DNA from 3 places in the Citricoccus parietis genome. Region 2 is predicted to be linked to each of the others. Evidence: riboswitches for the same ligand, from Rfam matches in the RefSeq annotation. Region 2 holds a riboswitch; each other region holds the start of a gene.
What was found. A riboswitch is a leader RNA that binds a small molecule or an ion and turns the genes downstream of it on or off. The one in region 2 is predicted to bind thiamine pyrophosphate.
Positions count from the first base shown of each region.

Region 1 (4,181 bases), on a different contig from region 2:
CTGGCCGAAGGTCGGCTCGTCGAGGAACACCACCTCAGGCCCGGCGGCCAGCACCGTGGCGACGGACAGCCGCCGCTTCTCCCCGCCGGAAAGGGTGAACGGGTTGACCTCGGCCAGCGCTTCCAGATTCAGCTCCGCCAGCAGCCCATCTACCCGCGCGGCTGCCTCCTCGTCCGTGAACAGCCGCTGCCCGGTCTCGGGATCGCGGGCATGGCGGGGACCGAACAACAGCTCGTCCCGCACGGTGGTCGCGACGAACTGATGCTCGGGTTCCTGGAAGACCGTGCCGATCCGGCTGACCAGGTCAGCGGCCTTCCACCGGTGCGGGTCGTCCGGCAGATGGCCGGCTCGCTCCCCCTTGAGCGCGGCCCCCGCCGTGAGCGTGCCCGCGTGGGAGGGGATCAGTCCGGCCAGGGTCAGCAACAGCGTGGACTTGCCGCTGCCGTTGGCACCGGTCACGACGACGGCCTCGCCGGCTCCCAGCTCCAGGTCCAGGTCCCGCTGGACCGGCTTCGGGGTGGGACCGAAGCGCCGGCGCCATCCCGGTGTCACTGGCTCCCGGGAGACGGCCAGGCCACGGGCGGTCAACAGCGCACCGGGGGGCGCCGCCGTCGTGCTGTTGATTCTTTCCGCGCCCCCCTGCAACTGGAGGTCAATATCGCCCGGATTTGGGTCGGTACCAGGCCCATTCCGGTGCGAATTCGACCTCCAGTTGCGAGGGGTGGGGGTAATCGGTGTCGGAACACGGCCGGGCACCCAGACGCCCGCCGCGGCCAGCTCATCCCGGACGGGGCCCGGGGCGAGGAGCTCGCCCGGGGGACCGTCGTGGCTGATCCCGCCGCCGGGCTCCACGACGAGCATGCGGTCCACATGGTCGGCCCACACGGCGAGGCGGTGCTCGACCACGAGCAGGGTCGCGCCGGTCCGCTCGACCACGGCGAGCACGGCGTCGCGGACCTCCAGCACCCCGGACGGATCCAGGTTCGCGGTCGGCTCGTCCAGCAGGATCAGCGGCGGGCGCATCGCCAGGATCCCGGCCAGGGCGAGGCGCTGCTTCTGCCCGCCGGAGAGTCGCGAGGTGTCCCGGGCCAGGGAGATCCCCTGGTCCTCACCCAGTCCCACGGCGTCCAGTGCGTCCCGGACGCGGTCCCAGATCTGCTCCCGCGGCACCTGCAGGTTCTCGGCGCCGAACGCCGCATCATCGCCGACCCGGGACAGGATCACCTGGGTCTCGGGATCCTGCTGCACCAGCCCGGCGTGGCCGCGCAGCTCACGCGATACGGCGCCGTCCACCCGCAGGGAACCGGTCTCCTCGGACTCGTCGGCGGGATCCAGCACCCCGGCGAGGGCGTAGAGCAGGGTGGACTTGCCGGCACCGGAGGGGCCTGCCAGCAGGACCTTCTGCCCGGCCGGCACCTCCAGGTCCAGCCCCGCGACGGCGGGGACCGGCCGGCCGGCGTGGCGCCAGCCCCAGTCCGCGGCGGTGATGCGCGCTCCCGGCACCGCTCAGGCCACCGGCTCCTGGTGGGCACGGCGGGAGGCCAGGGCGGACAGGGCCCCCGTGGCCGCGAGACCACGCGTGGCCAGCCAGGACAGCAGGCCGGCGATCACCAGCCCGGACACGCCCACCAGTCCCACGTAGATCAGCTTCCAGTCCAGCGTGTACTCGGGGAACCAGTTGAAGATGAACGCGTCATTGATACCACCGAAGATCCCCGTGACCAGGCCGGCGAGCAGTGCCACGGGCAACGTGAAGCGGCGGTAGAGGAAGGCCAGCAGGATCAGTTCGGCCCCGAGGCCCTGGACCACGCCGGAGGCCAGCACGGTCAGGCCGAACTGGGAGCCGAGCAGGGCAGAGACCGTTGCGGCCACCAGTTCGGTGAACAGCGCGGCCCCGGGTCTGCGGATGATGAGTCCGCCGAGCACGGCCGGGAACAGCCACATTCCGGCCACCAGGGCGGAGGACGGCGGGAAGGCCGCGAAGGCGGGGCTCAGCCCGGCATAGGCGAGGTTCCAGGCCCAGAAGATGACGCCGGAGGCCACCGCGATGACGGCCGCCACGACGATGTCCACCACCCGCCAGGAGCGCCGGTTCGGGGCGGCGTTGCGGGCTGCCCGGCCGGTGCCGGTCGTGCCGCCGGTGTCGGCGGACGGCGCGTGGCCGGCGTCGTGCCCGGGGGTTGCGCCGGGGTGGTGCGGGGTGTTGCCGGTCTTCATGGAGACCATGTGGTGTTCCTCCTCAAGGATGCAAGGAGGGGGACGGAACGGTACGCCGAGGGCACTCGAAGACGAATGCCGGTGGACGGTTCCTGACGTTCCATCAGAGAACTCGACTTCCTTCGCCGGTGCTAACCGGAGCAGGTTCGAGGGTCTGCGCTGGGCGCACTCTCAGCACCCGAAGGTGCTCCCCTGTCGTTCACAGTGTCCAGCCAGCATAGTCCACGAGGCCCGGTCGATCCACCGACCCGATAGGCTGGGGAACGACCATGCAGTCAAGCCGGGAGGACACCCCATGAACAATCTCACGGACAAGATCGTCAGCACCGCGATCACCGTCGTCGGCGGCTATGTCGGCACCAAGGTCGTCGAGTTCACCTGGCGGAAGGTGACCGGCCATGACGCCCCCAAGGACGCGGAGGACACCGAGGCGAACATGTGGAGTGCCATCACCTTCGCCACGATCTCCGCCGGCATCACCGCCCTGATCCGGGTCACCTCCCAGCGCGGCGCCCACAAGGCCATCGAGTCGATGAAGTCCCGCTCCCCCAAGAAGGCCGGCGCCGCCGAGGTGTGAGCCGAGCCGACCTGTACAGCGTCAGCCAGCGGCCGGCGTCGGGCACCGTTGACCGGGCCCGACGCCGGCCGTCGCGTTCTCCGATGGCCGCACCGGGCGCGCGGGCACGGGCGCGGCCCGGGCGGGCAGGCCAACCAGAATCCGGAGGACAGTAGCGCCTAGTCCCGGCCCCCGTGGTCGGTGGGGTCCTCCCTCGGTACGGTCCGTTGGTCCGGCGCCGAGGCCGCGGGCTTGCCGGCATCGTCATGGCTGGCGACCACGTCCGCGAGCTCGTCCACGTAGAGGTACTCCTTCTTGAGGTGCTTGGTCCGGTATCCCGCTCGGCCCACGAGGTGGGCGGAGACCGGGGCGGTGAGCATCTGGAGTACCCACGCCAGCACGAGCACGGGGACCCACACCCAGGCCCGCCAGGCGAAGGCCAGGGCCAGCAGCATCAGCAACAGGCCCAGGACCTGGGGCTTGGTCCCAGCGTGCATGCGGGAGAGCTGGTCCGGGAACCGGAACAGGCCGATCCCGGCCACGGTGGACATCAGGGCACCGAGCACCAGCAGCACTGCTGCGACTCCGTCTGAGATCTGGATCCAGTCCATGTCAGGCACGTTCACTCGGCTCCTTCCTGGCCTCGGCCGCGAACCGGGACAGCGTCACCGATCCCACGAAGCCGATCACGGAGGCCACCACCACGAACACGATGTTGTCCGTGTGGTGGTGCACGGCCATCTCCACGCACAGCGCGGACGAGATGACGATCAACAGCACGTCCGTGGCGATGGCCCGGTCCAGGATCGAGGGCCCGCGAACGATCCGGTAGATCGCCGCCAGGGCTCCCACGCCCAGCAGTACCAGGCAGATGATCCCCGCCCATTCCAGCATCGTCATCGGAGCCTCCTCCCCGCCATGGGCTCGGCGCCGCGCGCCTCGTCCTCCTGCACCAGGGCCAGGTCCGCCTTGGAGCCGATCGCCCGGATGATCGCGGCCTCGGTGCTCAGGGCCTGGGCCCGGTAGGCCTCGACCGCCTCCGCGTTGTCCACGTTCAGGCAGTGCAGGTACAGGGTGGAGCTGGGCCGATCCACGTCGATGACGAGGGAGCCGGGCACCAGGGCCAGCGCATGGCCGGTGAGCGTGACGATCAGGTCGTCGTGGCTGCGCAGCGGGACCGCCACCACGGAGTTGACGATCTTGGGCCCCTGGGTGATGGCGTCCCAGGCCACCGAGATGGACGCAGTCACCACGTGCCAGAGGAACCGGACCGTGAAGACCAGGAAGTACCAGAGGTTGAACCGGTCCGAGAAGTTCACGCGCGGCAGCCGGTAGAAGCTCAACGTCAGCATCGAGAACACGACGCCGGCCAGCAGGACCCCCGGCGAGAAGTCCTGCCAGAGGGCGC
Region 1 is NZ_JBHLWH010000047.1:12,953-17,133, forward strand. It holds gene ACFFIO_RS16245 (ABC transporter ATP-binding protein) at 1-1,503, opposite strand, end outside; gene ACFFIO_RS16250 (ECF transporter S component) at 1,507-2,226, opposite strand; TPP riboswitch at 2,318-2,421, opposite strand; gene ACFFIO_RS16255 (DUF4235 domain-containing protein) at 2,513-2,794, shown strand; gene mnhG (monovalent cation/H(+) antiporter subunit G) at 2,953-3,384, opposite strand; gene ACFFIO_RS16265 (MrpF/PhaF family protein) at 3,386-3,673, opposite strand; gene ACFFIO_RS16270 (Na+/H+ antiporter subunit E) at 3,670-4,181, opposite strand, start outside.
Region 1: it holds a riboswitch for thiamine pyrophosphate, as region 2 does, so the genes downstream of both, ACFFIO_RS16250 (ECF transporter S component) here and ACFFIO_RS08900 (3-oxoacyl-ACP reductase) in region 2, are expected to answer to the same signal.

Region 2 (4,181 bases):
ACTGAGCCCTGGACGACGTGGTCGACGAAGTCGTCCAGGTCGTTCGGTAGCCACGGTGGCATGAGGTTGAACCCGTCAGCGGCACCGCAACGGAACCACTCCTCGATCTGGTCGGCGATGTGCTCGGGGGTGCCGACCATGGTGCATTGCCCTCCTCCGGCCGCGAGACGGCCCAGCAGCTGCCGCACCGTGGGCTCCTCGACCTCCACGATCCGCAGGATCGTCGCGTAGCGGCCCTGTGGACCGCTGAACCGCTCGAGCGGGGGCAGTTCGGGGACCGGGGCGTCCAGTTGCCAACCGGTGCAGTCCTGCCCGATGAAGGTGCCAGCTGGGCCAGGGGCTGCTTCGCGGGCAGCAGTGCGTCCGCCCGGGACTGCTTCGCCACGGCCTCCGCCTCCGTGGAGCCGACATAGGTCACGAGTCCGGGCACCACCGCCACCGATGCTGGGTCCCGTCCGGCTGAGCCGATGCGCTTCTTCAGGTCCGCATAGTCACTCTGGGCGGCGGGCAGGTCGTAGGCGACGGCATAGATGCCTTCGGCGTACCGGGCGGCCAGTTCGCGCCCCGGCCCGGAGGCTCCGGCATGGAACAGCACCGGGCGGCCCTGGGATGATCGCGGCACGGTCAGTGGGCCCGACACCCGGAAGTGCTCCCCGGCGTGGTCGATCGGCCGGACCAGGGCTGGGTCTGCGTACATGCCATCTGGTTCCAGGACCAGTGCCTCATCGTCCCAGGAGTCCCACAGCCGTAGCGCCACCTCGATGAACTCGGCGGCCCGCTCGTACCGCTGGCCGTGGCCGGGTAGCGCCTCCATTCCGTGATTGCGGGCCTCGGCATCGCGAACATGGACGTGACCACGTTCCAGCCCACCCGGCCGCCGCTGATGTGATCCAGTGACGCCAGCATCCGGGCCGCGAGGAACGGCTCGGAGAACGTGGTCGAGACGGTGCTGACCAGCCCCACGTGCGACGTGGAGCGGGCCATGGCCGTCATGCCGGTCCTCCACTCAATCCATGACCAGTCCGCCGTCGACCACCAGGTTCTGCCCGGTGACCGACCGGGCCCAGGGGCAGGCGAAGAACAGGACGGTGTCGGCGAACTCCTCCGGGGTGATGACCCGACCCAGGGGCGTGCCGGCGGCGATCGCCTCGAAGACCTCCTCGGGAGTGGCCGCGCTGGCGTCAGTGGTGCGTAACAGGCCCCCGGAGACCATGTTCACCGTGATGCCGTGCCGTCCCAGGTCCTTGGCCGTCGTGCGGGTGAGCGACAGCAGGGCCGCCTTCGCCGCTGTGTAGTCGTGGTAGGGCACCACGGGGTTCTGGAACAGGTTGGTGCCGACGTTGATGATCCGCCCGAAGCCCTTCTCCCGCAGGTACGGAAGGGCCGCCTGGATCGTGTTGAGCGCCCCCCGGACGCTGCCGGCGAACTGAGCGGCGAAGTCCTCCCAACCGATCTCCGTCACCCCCGGGCGGGCGTCGCCGTTGAAAGAGAAACCCATCAACGCACTGTTCACCACGGTCGTGACCGGGGCCCCGAAGTGCTCCCGTCCCGTAGCCAGCAAGGCGGCTACTTGCCCCGGGTCGGTGACATCGGCGGGCAGGGCCACGGCCCGGTCCGAACCGAACCGGGAGGCCAGCTCCTCAGCGGCCTGCCGGCTGGTGTGGTAGTTGACGAGAACCCGCGCCCCCTGACCGGCGAAGGCCTCGACGATGCTGCGGCCCAGGCCGCGACCCCCTCCGGTCACCAGGACAATCTGCTCTGCGATCTGCACGGACGCTCCTCAAGGCCGAGGCGAAGGAGCGCAGGCCCGGAGACAACGCCAACCGGGCGGACATCCCTTCGCCAGTACGAACTGGATCAGGTTCAACGGGTCTCATCTCAGCTGGTCGCCAGGTGGGCACCAGCACCCCGTGTCACTGGCCCCGAGCATAGCCGACCCCTTCTCAGCGGTAGGTCGTGGTGTCAGATCAGGAGCACATCACACCAGGGGCCAAGCCAGCGCGCAACATGTTCGCGATCACCCGCGCCAGACAGGTCGAGAGAACCACGAACTGACGAAAACTGCCGGACCCACGCACCGTTTATCGGGCAGTCCCAGTAGTAGGTTATCGGGCAGTCCCAGTAGTAGGGTCGGTTCGACCGAATATATCAGCAGGCTGCCGTTCCCGGTGGGGCGGCGGCCCTGAGAAGGAGGACAGATGAAGGCTTTGACATGGCAGGGAAAGCGTTCGGTGAGCGTCGAGGAGGTTCCGGATCCCCGCATCCAGCAACCCACGGACGCGATCGTGCGGATCACCTCGACCGCCATCTGCGGGTCGGACCTTCACTTGTACGAGGTGCTCACCCCGTTCATGGACAAGGGCGACATCATCGGCCACGAGCCCATGGGGATCGTGGAGGAGGTCGGCTCCGCCGTCACCCAGATCAAGGCCGGGGACCGCGTGGTGATTCCCTTCAACGTCTCCTGCGGCCACTGCTTCATGTGCAAGCAGGGCCTGCAGTCCCAATGCGAAACGACCCAGGTTCGGGAGTACAACAGCGGTGCAGTCTTCCTGGGCTATTCCCGCCTCTACGGCTCGGTGCCCGGCGGGCAGGCCGAGTACCTGCGCGTCCCGCACGCGGACTACGGGCCCATCAAGGTCCCGAACACCGGTGAGGACGAGCGCTACCTGTACCTCTCCGACGTGGTACCCACCGCCTGGCAGGCCGTGCAGTACGCCGCGCCCCCGCAGGGCGGCTCTCTGGCCGTGCTGGGCCTGGGCCCGATCGGCCAGATGTCCGCCCGGATCGGCCGCCACCTGGGCTACCGGGTACTCGCGGTGGACCCGGTCGCCGAGCGGCGGGCCATGGCCGAGCGCCACGGCATCGAGACCTTGGACTCCTCCGGCGAGGTGGCCGATCAGCTGAAGGACCTCACCGACGGCCGCGGCCCGGACTCCATGGTGGACGCGGTCGGGATGGAGGCCCACGGCTCTCCCGTGGCCGGGGTAGCCCACCAGGCCGTAGGGCTGCTGCCGTCCCCGCTGGGCCGCAAGGCGATGGAGACGGCCGGGGTGGACAAGCTCGATGCCCTTTACACCGCCATCGAGGCCGTCCGGCGCGGCGGGACGATCTCGATCAGCGGCGTATACGGCGGCATGAAGGACCCCCTGCCGATGCTCACGATGTTCGACAAGCAGATCCAGTTGCGCATGGGCCAGTGCAACGTGAAACGGTGGATCGACGACCTCCTTCCGCTGGTCGATGACCCCTCGGATCCGCTCGGCGTCCTGGACCTCAAGACGCACACCGCGTCGTTGGACGAAGCCCCGGAGATGTACGAGAAGTTCCAGAAGAAGCAAGACGGCTGTATCAAGGCCGTCCTCAAGCCATAGTCGTGGACCCGCACGGGAGTCCGATCCCTGCGGGGCCGGGCTCCGGCGCGTCATGGACCAACGCACTCACTGGGACACAGCCGCAAGCCGCCACAACCTCATTGAACAGTATGGGGATTAGCCCAGCCGCTCCCACGACTCAATGTCGCCCGGAACGACCTCGAACAACGGGTGGACCTGCGGCACGCTGATGCCGACCAGGCCTTCCAGCCGTTCCGGGGTCCGCTGGCCGATCTTGGCCAGGAGGTGCTTCCACTCGTAGGCGACCTGGCCTTCCGTCACCGGGATCTGGGCGACCGGGAGTCGGGGGACGCCGGAGAAGGTTCCGTCCACCGGGAGGTCCCGGCCGGCGTCGTGCGCCAGTCCCGACGCCGGATGGCCGGGTCGGTCGATCCGGGTCACGTCGAAGTTGTAGCCGCGTTCGGCGGCCTCCTCCGCTGTGACGAGGAGGAAGGCCCCGACTGCGGCGGCGGGGTCCGGGTGCGAACGGAACCGCACGAGCTGCGGATGCGAACGGTATCCCTTGGTGCGACCGGCCAGCACGGCCTGGGCCAGCAGTGCCTCGCGCCATCCACCGGTGAGTCCTTGGCGGTCCAGGTAACGGGGATGGAGACTCCACAGTCGCATGCCCCCATCATCCCGCAGCCGACCGTTCTCACCGGACCTAACCCGCCTGACCGCACGAACGCGCACCGATACGTGACGTCGAGCCATGTCACCCGGCCGATCCAGCCTTTTATCTCGATGATCGAAATGGTTAGCTCGAATCACGTGCACGAGGACTGACCTGCCACCCGAGGAGAGACC
Region 2 is NZ_JBHLWH010000026.1:26,467-30,647, reverse strand. It holds gene ACFFIO_RS08920 (thiamine phosphate synthase) at 1-5, shown strand, start outside; gene ACFFIO_RS08915 (hypothetical protein) at 147-413, shown strand; partial or broken gene ACFFIO_RS08910 (LLM class flavin-dependent oxidoreductase) at 422-814, opposite strand; partial or broken gene ACFFIO_RS08905 (hypothetical protein) at 901-984, opposite strand; gene ACFFIO_RS08900 (3-oxoacyl-ACP reductase) at 1,007-1,771, opposite strand; TPP riboswitch at 1,818-1,921, opposite strand; gene ACFFIO_RS08895 (zinc-dependent alcohol dehydrogenase) at 2,199-3,374, shown strand; gene ACFFIO_RS08890 (pyrimidine dimer DNA glycosylase/endonuclease V) at 3,492-4,001, opposite strand.

Region 3 (4,181 bases), on a different contig from region 2:
ATAACATGTCAGGATCATCTGATGACGTCGCCAACGCAGCCACTCGTTCATCTTCTCCGGCAAAGCCTGCAATAAGGCTGGCCAGCACTTCGACTCGTCGGCGCCCTTCTTCTTCGGCCCGTTGAATCGCAATTGACGTCGGCCAGAGAACAATGTCGACGTCCATAACGGAGCCCTCGATGGGGGAGGATAGGCCCTGCAAACGATCGTCTCGGTTGTATAGCTCTACGCCTTTGATGTTTTTTAGCGCTTCGCGTAAAGCCTGAGACCCGGCCGTGAAGTCCTCCGGGTTGTCCAGGAACCCCCCAACATACTCGTTGAAGGCCATTCGTGCTTGTGAGTCGGTGAGCGCGAAATATCGCTTTTCTTCGCTAACAGCGAGCGGCACCATGCCGACTCCGTTGAATGCGTTGCTAGTGAAGGGGGCAGAGCCCGAAAACTTAAGCACGACGTCGCCGAGATAAGGTGCTTCAGGGTCAGTATCAACTTCATCGTTGACGGTAGAGCTGAAGATGCCGGGCGTGGAAGACTCCAATCCTTCCAGAACTCCGCGGAGATTCTTGGCATGTGCCGAAAAATCGAATGGAGGTGGATCCGGATCAAATCGACGCAGGGGCCTCTTCGAAGGTAAATCCAAGTGATGGGGGAGCTTTAGATGATCGGCCACACTATGAGAATACGACAATGACCAGCCAAGGGCAGCACATCATAACCAGCGTCGGGAGATTGTCTCCGTCAAAGCGAAATTAATGTCTGTGTCGCCAATGCGCTTTCTTCCTTCGAGTAGAGCATGGCGTTTGGCGGAAACGGCAAAGTACTCAGTAGCCGCATGGGGTAGACCGACTAGTTCTTCAACGTAGTGCCGCGCAAGTGATGCGCCGTTGTTCGGTAGCAAGCGTCCCAGCAACGCTGATACTTGTCGCGAGTCTGGAAGTCCGAGTTCGATTACCGAGTCGAATCTACGCCAGAGTGCGGAGTCAAGAATCTGTGAGTGATTGGTAGCGGCGACTATCAGGGATGGGCCACTGTACGTGTCGATCTGCTGCAGGACGGCATTTACAACCCGCCGCAACTCTCCGTGGTCTGACGTATCGCCCCGCATTTTGCCGAGACTGTCGAACTCATCGAGGAAAAGAACATAGGACCCGGTTGAGGCGAAATCGAAAAGGTTTGATAGATTCGCAGCGGTCTCACCTAAGTAGCTCGAAATGAGTCCTTCAACTCGAGCGGTGACGAGAGGGCGCCCTAGTTCGTGTGCGATTCCTGAAACTGCCGATGTCTTCCCGCATCCTGGCGGTCCTGACAGAAGCAACCTATTGCGCCTTGGTAGGCCAGCCGCATCAAGGGCAGGCCAATTTCTGACTTCATGAGCAAGTCGTTCCAAAGAGGCAGCGACGCTACGGTCCAGCACGAGGTCGCTCAAGTATCGCTGTGGGTATTCCACGCGAGCAAGCGGTAGTGAACTGTCCCTATCGAGGGGTGGCTCGAGTGCGGGGGCATGCTCGGATGCGCCAACGCCTGCATTCGCGGCTAGCGCTGAACGAAGCTCGCGTGCGAGGACGGTGTGCTTCTTCGCCTCCTCTTCCTGAATGATGGCTTGGGCGGCTCGACGAAATTTCAAGTCGTCTCGCTGCCCGTACGCAGCGATCATGTCGCGGATATGCCTGCCTGCCATGCATCCGAGTGTATCACGTCATCTATGCAGAGTTACTATTAGTTTGGTAACTTGGTTGCATGGTGGGACGTAGGAGCAAGGGAACTTTTCCTTATGCTGAAAGAAGTTTAGAGCTGGGACGGCTTCTTAAGAGTGAGCGACAACATGTACTAAAAATTTCGAGGCGAGAGCTCGCTGAGAGGTCAGGGGTGGCGGAGTCGAGCATTCAAGCGATCGAGGACGGGCGCACATTGGAGCCGGGATTGTTTACCGTGATCTCGCTTGGCGTGGCGCTGGGTTTAGACCTCGGCGACATGATGCGATCTCTGACTGGGGCAGTTCATCGGAAGACGCTCTCGCCAAATCGAAGCGCGAAGGATGAAGCAGCCTGACGGTGAGTGTCACTTTCTGTATTGGAGTTTGATTGATTCCGGACGCTGGAGAAAGCGGGACTCGCGGCATGTATAAGTGCCAAGAGAGTATGGCTGGAGCATTTCCCGCCGCTATTCGTCGGCGCGTTCCACGGCCGGCGGACCAGCTGAACAGTGATCGCGATGGCCTCCAAGGCGGGTCAGGCGACCACGAGATCGAACTGGCGGTAGGCGAAGTTGCGCAGGCCTCCCCGCCGATCCTGACAGCCATGGCGGACAGGTCGATTGGGAGATGGTCGTGAACGTGGGGCCTAGGATTAGCGGGCCCAACGCTCCATGACGTCCGGAATCCACCCACCGCATGACCGGTCTAAACTGGGCCGTGGACACGGGGTGCGCCGGCCGGCGCTGAGATAACACCCGTGGAACCTGATCTAGTTCGAACTAGCGAAGGGATGTCCGCGTGACTTCTTCTTGCCCTACCCAATTTTCACCCAGCTCCGCCCTGCCCGCAGTGCCACGAGTGCTCTCGATCGCCGGGACCGATCCGACCGGGGGTGCCGGCACTGCCGCGGACCTCAAGTCGATCACCGCCGCAGGCGGTTACGGCATGAGCGTCGTGACCGGCCTGGTCGCCCAGAACACCCACGGCGTGCGGGACCTCCACGTCCCGCCCGTAAAGTTCCTCGCCGCCCAGCTGCACGCCGTCAGCAGTGACGTCACCCTCGACGCCGTCAAGACCGGCATGCTCGGCACCGCGGAGATCATCGCCACGGTCGCCGTCTGGCTGGACGACGTCCGGCCCCCGATCCTCGTCGTCGACCCGGTCATGATCGCCACCAGCGGGGATCGCCTGCTGCAGCCCGAGGCCGAGCAGGCCATGGTCACCTTCTGCCGCCGCGCGACCGTGGTCACCCCCAACATCGACGAGCTCGCCGTGCTCACCGGCTCGCCCCGCGCCGCCACCGAGGACGAAGCCCTCGACCAGGCCGCCCGCTGGTCCGCGGAGATGGGGGTGGCCGTCATCGTGAAGACCGGGCACCTGGACACCCTGACCGTCACCAACACCTGGCTGTCTCCGGACGGCACCCGCATCGCCGTGCCCTCCACCCGCGTGGACACCACCAGCACGCATGGCACCGGCTGCTCCCTGTCCTCCGCCCTGGCCACCCGCCTCGGCTGTGGGGACACCCCCGCCGCCGCCCTCGCCTGGGCCACCGACTGGCTCCACGAGTCCATCAGCCACGGCGCCGCCCTGCGCGTCGGCTCCGGCCACGGCCCCGTGGACCACGGCCACCGCGCCCGCCGGCTGGCGGCCGCCGCCTCTTCCGCCCCCTGGATCACGCCCGACGCCGTCCCCCACCTTCTCGAGACACCTGCGGACCTGGGTACCTCGCGGGCCGGCAACGACGGCGGACCCGCGCCAGCCGTCGCTTCCGCCGGCCCGTGGACCGCCGCGCTCTGGGCCGCCGGCGAGGAGACCACCGCCGCCATCGCCGACTCGGACTTCGTCCGCGCCCTCGTGGACGGCAGCCTGCCGAAGCACGCCTTCGGGTTCTACCTGACCCAGGATGCGCTGTATCTCAACGGCTACGCCCGGGCCCTGGCCGCACTCGCCGCCCGCAGCACCGACCCCGCCGCGCAGGTCTACTGGTCCCAGGCCGCCACCGGGGCCCTCACGGAGGAGGCCGAGCTGCACCGCGGCTGGCTCGGCCGCAACAGTGAACCTGCCCCGACGCCAGCGCCCAGCCCGGTGACCGCCGCCTACACCGACTTCCTGCTGGCCACCGCCCTCGGCGAGGACCGGGCCGTCGGCGTGGCCGCCGTGCTGCCCTGCTTCTGGCTCTACGCGCAGGTCGGGGCCGCCCTGCCCGCCGTCCCCGCCGACCACCCCTACGCCGCCTGGCTGGACACCTACCGGGACCCCGGCTTCGTCACCGCCACCGAACAGGCGCTGGCCCAGCTCGAGTCTGAGATGGCTGCTGCCTCCCCGGCCGTGCGTGCCACCGCGACGCGGGCGTACCTGACTGCCTGCCGCCACGAGCTCGAGTTCTTCGACCAGGCGCTGCGCATCGAACCCGGCGAGGCTAGTGCTGTCCAAGGAACCGCAATCGGCACCACCCGCAGCCCCGGAAGCACCAGCCCCAGCAACACTG
Region 3 is NZ_JBHLWH010000019.1:99,029-103,209, forward strand. It holds gene ACFFIO_RS06795 (S8 family serine peptidase) at 1-667, opposite strand, end outside; gene ACFFIO_RS06800 (AAA family ATPase) at 707-1,675, opposite strand; gene ACFFIO_RS06805 (helix-turn-helix domain-containing protein) at 1,735-2,046, shown strand; TPP riboswitch at 2,405-2,498, shown strand; gene ACFFIO_RS06810 (bifunctional hydroxymethylpyrimidine kinase/phosphomethylpyrimidine kinase) at 2,540-4,181, shown strand, end outside.
Region 3: it holds a riboswitch for thiamine pyrophosphate, as region 2 does, so the genes downstream of both, ACFFIO_RS06810 (bifunctional hydroxymethylpyrimidine kinase/phosphomethylpyrimidine kinase) here and ACFFIO_RS08900 (3-oxoacyl-ACP reductase) in region 2, are expected to answer to the same signal.